Flavivirga spongiicola: one gene and its partner. The protein of the gene in region 2 interacts with the protein of the main gene of each other region in a pairwise test. Links are inferred from orthologs where the notes say so. Each region holds a gene or a part of one and is shown on either strand. Other genes may lie near its edges.

Region 1 (3,282 bases), 2.2 Mb from region 2 along the record:
AAGAGATGAAATATCAGAAGAACGTATTAATTTATTAAATACAAACTCTGAGAATAAAGGTAAAATGGATATTTATAATTCCTTTTTATCTGAATATGGGGTCCTTGGTTTTGATTACGGTTATGCCATGGCGAATCCAAATACATTAACTGTTTGGGAAGCACAGTTTGGTGATTTTAGTAATGGTGCACAGATTATTTTTGACCAATATCTATCGGCAGCTGAAGATAAATGGAAATCTCAAAACGGTATTGTTGTTTTATTACCTCATGGATACGAAGGACAGGGGTCTGAGCATTCATCAGCTAGAATAGAACGTTATTTACAATTGTGTGGTGAAGATAATATGATTGTTGCAGATTGTACGACACCAACAAACTTTTTTCACCTATTGCGTCGTCAGATGAAACGCGATTTTAGAAAACCATTAGTCGTATTTACACCCAAAAGTTTATTGCGTCATCCAAAAGCAGTGTCGTCAATAAATGAGTTGGCAGGTGGTAAATTTGAAGAAATCATAGATGATACGATTGCTCCCAAACATGTGAAAAAATTAGTTTTTTGCACGGGTAAATTCTATTACGATTTATTGGCAGAAAGAGACTTGTTAGAAAGAGAAGATGTCGCTTTAGTGAGAATTGAGCAATTGTTCCCATTACATTTAGAAAGTATACAAGATGTTATAAATAAGTATCCCAATGTAGAAAAATATGTTTGGGCACAAGAAGAGCCTAAAAATATGGGAGCTTGGAGTTTTATGGCGCAACGTATGGATTTGGTTAAGTTAGAAGTAGCTTCAAGGTCATATAGTTCGGTGCCAGCACCAGGATCCAGTACACGAGATAAAAGAAGACAACGCGCTGTAATTGATGCTGTTTTCAATATCGACTAATTTAATATTAAAAGAAATAATTCATATACAATTAAAATTATAAAGAATGATTTTAGAAATGAAAGTGCCTTCGCCGGGGGAATCCATTACAGAAGTGGAAATAGCAACATGGTTAGTGGAAGATGGAGATTATGTTGAGAAAGACCAAGCTATAGCTGAGGTAGATAGTGATAAAGCAACTTTAGAATTGCCAGCAGAAGCTAGTGGAATCATTACGCTTAAAGCAGAAGAAGGTGATGCTGTTGCTGTTGGAGCTATTGTCTGTTTAATAGACACAAGTGCTACAAAACCTGAAGGGGATGCATCTAAAGCAGAGAAAAAAGAAGAAGCACCAAAAATGGAAACACCAAAACCGGCTATTCCAGAAGCAAAAACATATGCAACTGGTTCTGCAAGTCCTGCAGCTAAAAAGATTTTAGCAGAAAAAGGGATGGATGCCACTTCTATTTCTGGAACAGGAAAAGATGGGAGAGTTACTAAAGAAGATGCTGTAAAGGCTATACCTTCTATGGGAACACCAACAGGAGGAAGTAGAGGAACGTCGCGAAGTAAAATGTCCATGTTGCGTCGTAAGGTGGCAGAGCGTTTAGTTGAAGCTAAAAATACGACAGCTATGTTAACAACTTTTAATGAGGTTGACATGTCTCCAATTTTTGCATTACGTTCTGAATACAAAGAAACATTCAAAACGAAACATGGTGTTGGTTTAGGGTTTATGAGTTTCTTTACATTGGCAGTTGTTAGAGCATTAAAAATGTATCCAGCAGTTAACTCAATGATTGACGGAAAAGAAATGCTAAGCTATGATTTTTGTGATATTAGTATAGCTGTTTCTGGACCAAAAGGCTTGATGGTTCCTGTCATGAGAAATGTAGAGAATTTAAGTTTTAGGGGTGTGGAAGCAGAAGTAAAGCGTTTAGCTATTCGTGCTCGTGATGGACAAATTACGGTTGATGAGATGACAGGTGGAACGTTTACCATATCTAATGGAGGGGTTTTTGGTAGTATGTTGTCTACACCTATTATTAATCCGCCACAAAGTGGTATTTTAGGAATGCACAATATCGTAGAACGTCCGGTAGCCATTGATGGAAAAGTAGAAATACGTCCAATTATGTATGTTGCACTTTCTTATGATCATAGAATTATTGATGGTAAAGAAAGTGTAGGTTTTTTAGTTGCTGTAAAAGAAGCTTTAGAGAATCCAGTAGAAATATTAATGAATAATGATATTAAGAAAGCTTTAGAGCTTTAGTAATAAATATCTAAAATGTTAAAAAAAGGAGCTACCAATTATTATTGGTAGCTCCTTTTTAATTAACTAAGTATAAAAAAACTAACTAAAACACATTATAAGGTTTATAGAAATAACAATAATGACCAAAACACCTAGTCCTATCATACAGTACTTGTCAATAACATCATTTCCTTTTTGCATTGTTGTTACTTTAAACTTGTTATTTCCTTAAATGTTTAGATTAAAAACTCTGAACCTATGTAGAACAGAGTTTTTATGAAAAATTCCCTCTCAAAGAATTAATTAATAGCCCTGTAAAGGTATGTTGCATAGACGAAAAAAAAAATACGCAGTTCTACGTATTTTTAATTAAAGAAGATGATCGTATGTCAATTAAATCTCACAAAAACACTTGTGATTCGTTTATATCACTGGTTTTGTTTTTAAAATAGAGTTTATGAATTTCTGGTTTATTGTTCATTTAGACGTCTTCAAAAAATAAGTTAAATGATTTGTGCGTCATTTTAAAAACTTAATTGATTTAAAAAAGCGAAGGCCCTAAATCTAACAATTTAGAACCTTCTTTAATTCTCCCTAAGAACTAATTAATAGCCCTGTAAAGGTATGTTCTAGATATGAAAAAAAAAATAAGCACTTCTACGTATTTTTTAAAAATGAGCTTTATTTAAATTGGCCCAAATTGAAAGCGATGTAGGTTTGTTATCTAAGCCTAATTTGGCAACGATATTACTTCTATGCTTATCTACAGTACGAACAGAAATTGATAAGTCTTCTGCAATATCATGACTGGTTTTGTTTTCGGAAATAAGTCTTACTATTTTTAGTTCGGACTTCGTTAACAAATTTAATACATCAGGCTTTTGTTCTAAATTGCTTGAGTTTAAATAAGATGCAATTTCTTCGCTAAAGTATGGAGTGCCATTTATAACATGCTTGATACAAGTTTCAATTTCTTCAATGGCAAACTCTTTTAAAATATACCCAAAAACGTTAAACTCTTTAGCTTTATCATATAGGTCTTCTTCTTTATCAAAAGTGATAAGGATAATTTTGGTGTTTAAATGGTTTTTTTTACAGGCTTCGGCTATTTCCAGCCCTGTTTTATGTGGCATTCTTATATCTAGAATGGCTA
Region 2 (3,291 bases):
ATTTCAAAACTGGCCCTTCTAAAAATGAAGATACTTCTGTATAATATAGAGAGGTATTCATCATTTGAAACCCAGTCAAAAAAATCATAAAACAGATATATAAAAAGATCAGGTAGTCTCCAACATCACTTTTAAAAGTGATTTTCACAAAAATTAAAATAAGTGTAATTATTAAAAAATGATAAAATGAATTTCTAAGAGATTTCAATGTTTTATCTGTAGTCATAAAAATGGATTCTCCTCTTTTCTTTGCCGATTTAATTAAATGGTACATTACAACAGTAATATAAATAAGAATGTGAATGATAGTGGCTAGATTAACATAGTTACGAATTCCCAAAGGATCTCCCGTATATACTTTTGCTGTTTCAATATATGGTATGTCTAAATTCATAACACCAATACTGTCATTATATTTAAATACATCTTCTTGAAAAAAGAACAAAAGACAGTACCCAAACCATAACACAAAAGGAATAAAATGAAACCCATCTTTTTTACTTCTTTTATTGCCTAATTGAGACATCTTGAACAAGTAAATAAGTGGAGCGATTACAAAATTTAAAGGCTCTGAAAAATTAGTGAGCCACAATGTTTTAAAGATATAGCCCGTATAATTAAGCCAACCTTCGAACATGATAAGTGATAAAACCAAAATTAAAATCCCCATATACAAATTAGGAGATTTATTATGTATTGATTTTCTAATTAAAAAATAAGATATAAAAAGACCAAAACAAATGCCTACAAAAATTAGTAAGCCTAAAATATTTATATGAATAGGAACGCTCTGCATATTCCAAAAATAGCAATAAAAAAAGCGAACTCAATAAGTTCGCTTTTCTTTTATTTTTAAAATATCTTAATGAACTATATATGTAATGCTCTATCATCAGTAGCCGCCAACGCCGCTTCTTTGATAGCCTCTGTAAATGTAGGGTGCGCATGAGACATACGTGATATATCTTCTGCAGATGCTCTATATTCCATAGCTACGACAGCCTCTGCAATCATATCTGCAGCTCGAGCACCAACCATATGTACTCCCAAAATTTCATCAGTCGTTTTATCTGCAAGAATTTTTACAAACCCATCTAAATCCATACTAGCTCTACTTCTACCCAAAGCACGCATTGGGAATTGTCCTGATTTATACGCTACACCAGCTTCTTTAAGTTGTTCTTCTGTTTTACCAACCGCAGCAACTTCTGGCCACGTATAAACAACACCTGGTATGAGATTATAATCTATATGCGGTTTTTGTCCTGCTAATGTTTCTGCAACAAACACACCTTCCTCTTCAGCTTTATGTGCTAACATAGCACCTTTAATCACATCTCCAATCGCATAAATATTAGAAGCACTCGTTTGTAAATGCTCATTGACTTCAACCTGCCCTCTATCATTTAATTTTACACCAGCAGCTTCAGCATTTAAGCCATCTGTATATGGACGACGGCCAACAGATACTAAGCAGTAATCTCCTTTAAATTCTACTTCTACTCCTTTTTTGTTATCTGCTTTTACAATAACTTCATCTCCTACACGTTCAACAGACTTAACTTTGTGAGAGGCATTCATTTTAAATTTCTGTTTCTTTAAAACTTTATTGAGCTCTTTAGATAGACCTGCATCCATAGTTGGAATAATACGATCCATAAACTCAACTACAGAAACTTCGGCTCCTAATCTTTTATAAACTTGTCCAAGTTCTAAACCGATAACGCCTCCACCAATGACGATTAAGTGTTTTGGTATTTCTTTAAGTTTTAAAGCTTCGGTAGATGTTATAACTCGCTCTTTATCAATATTTATAAACGGCAAACTTGAAGGTTTACTTCCAGTGGCAATAATGGTGTTTTTTGCTTCTATTTCAGTGGTTTCTTCTCCGGAAATAATGATATGAGTCCCATCTTTAAAACTTCCTAAACCTTGATAAACATCAATATTATTTTTCTTCATCAAGAAATCAATACCACCGGTAGTTTGATCAACAACTGCTTGTTTGCGGGCAATCATTTTTTCTAAATTCACCTTAACGTCTCCAGGTATTTCTATGCCATGTTCTTCAAAATGCTTCACTGCATCTTCATAATGATGAGAAGAATCTAAAAGGGCCTTACTTGGTATACAACCAACATTTAAACAAGTACCTCCTAGTGTAGAATACTTTTCTATAATGGCAGTTTTCATTCCTAATTGTGCACAACGTATTGCTGCTACATATCCTCCAGGGCCTGAACCTATTACGGCTACATCGTATGAATTCATAAAGTATTTTTGATGTTTTTATTTTAAAATCGAATCACAAAAATACGAATGTTTTACGGGAAGGCAATAAAAAATATAAGCTTAATATAAAGGGAATTGTGTTTCTTTTAAACCCAAAGAAAGTATATATTCTTTAGCTTCCAGAGCGTCATCTCCTCCTTTATTTACATGATGCAGCAATGTAAGACCATGAGGGCCTTTAGCATAAAGTAAACTTGGGGAAAATTCTATCATCGCTTTTAAAATATCTGTTTTACCAAACAAGGCCAAAGTGAAAATATTTCCCTGTGCCCCTTTACTAATTAAATATTTTACGATCTCTTTATTTCCTACATGACTTGCAGCTCCTAAACCTGTTTCAAAATCACCAAATTTCCAATCATGAGCAGCATTTAATAGGTTTGGATGTTCATTTAAAAGCTCTTTGACCATGTCTAATTTTCCATGTGAGACTCGTACAAATTCCTCAACCAAAGCCTTGTTTAGTTTTGGGTCTTCCTGTGGTTTTGAAAAAGAGAATAGAGGTGTTAAAGGAACAACTAAAGAGGCTATTCCTGCCGATTTAATAAACTGATTGCGATTCATGGTTTGGTTGATTTTCAATAAAACTAAAAAAGAATAGTCAACAAATCTAGAAGTTTAACACGGTATTGTGACAAGCCCCAATTATCCTTTATTTTTAATATCCTTTAATACCCAATCTAACTCTGTATCTTTTTTTAGTTCCCTATCACTAATCGTAGGTAAAATTTCAACATCTGGTTTTACACCATAGCCATCTGGATTTTGTTTTTGAGGCGCTTCTACCTGCATCATTCCCATTCTTATTTTTAACTTGGTATTTGGCAGCTCATAGACTTTATAAATACCTGCAACCGTGCCATTATAGGCGCCTCCTGTTTCTTCCCCAACAAAAAGGGCTCTTTTGGTCGCTTTTAAATGCGTAGATATTAAAGAAGAAGCCGAAAATGAATTTCCATTAATCAACACATAAATCTTACCAGTAAAATGTAACGGTTT

The links.
Region 1: the proteins of lpdA (region 2) and odhB interact in binary tests that used the Escherichia coli proteins (3 or more experiments, as listed by UniProt). The link is inferred for Flavivirga spongiicola from one-to-one orthologs.

Annotation. Positions count from the first base shown.
Region 1 is NZ_JAUOEO010000001.1:2,608,092-2,611,373, forward strand. What follows is about bases 96-3,042. They hold odhB (2-oxoglutarate dehydrogenase complex dihydrolipoyllysine-residue succinyltransferase), read left to right. Parts: upstream 96-938; coding sequence 939-2,147; downstream 2,148-3,042. Other genes in these bases: Q4Q47_RS10450 (2-oxoglutarate dehydrogenase E1 component), read left to right, coding at 96-892; Q4Q47_RS10460 (response regulator), read right to left, coding at 2,798-3,042. Also shown: more of Q4Q47_RS10450, read left to right, coding at 1-95; more of Q4Q47_RS10460, read right to left, coding at 3,043-3,282. UniProt on the Escherichia coli protein: E2 component of the 2-oxoglutarate dehydrogenase (OGDH) complex which catalyzes the second step in the conversion of 2-oxoglutarate to succinyl-CoA and CO(2).
Region 2 is NZ_JAUOEO010000001.1:4,795,713-4,799,003, forward strand. The notes cover bases 72-3,027. They hold lpdA (dihydrolipoyl dehydrogenase), read right to left. Parts: upstream 2,272-3,027; coding sequence 871-2,271; downstream 72-870. Other genes in these bases: Q4Q47_RS18990 (helix-turn-helix domain-containing protein), read right to left, coding at 72-670; Q4Q47_RS19000 (ankyrin repeat domain-containing protein), read right to left, coding at 2,353-2,856; Q4Q47_RS19005 (S41 family peptidase), read right to left, coding at 2,938-3,027. Outside these bases: more of Q4Q47_RS18990, read right to left, coding at 1-71; more of Q4Q47_RS19005, read right to left, coding at 3,028-3,291. UniProt on the Escherichia coli protein: Lipoamide dehydrogenase is a component of the glycine cleavage system as well as of the alpha-ketoacid dehydrogenase complexes.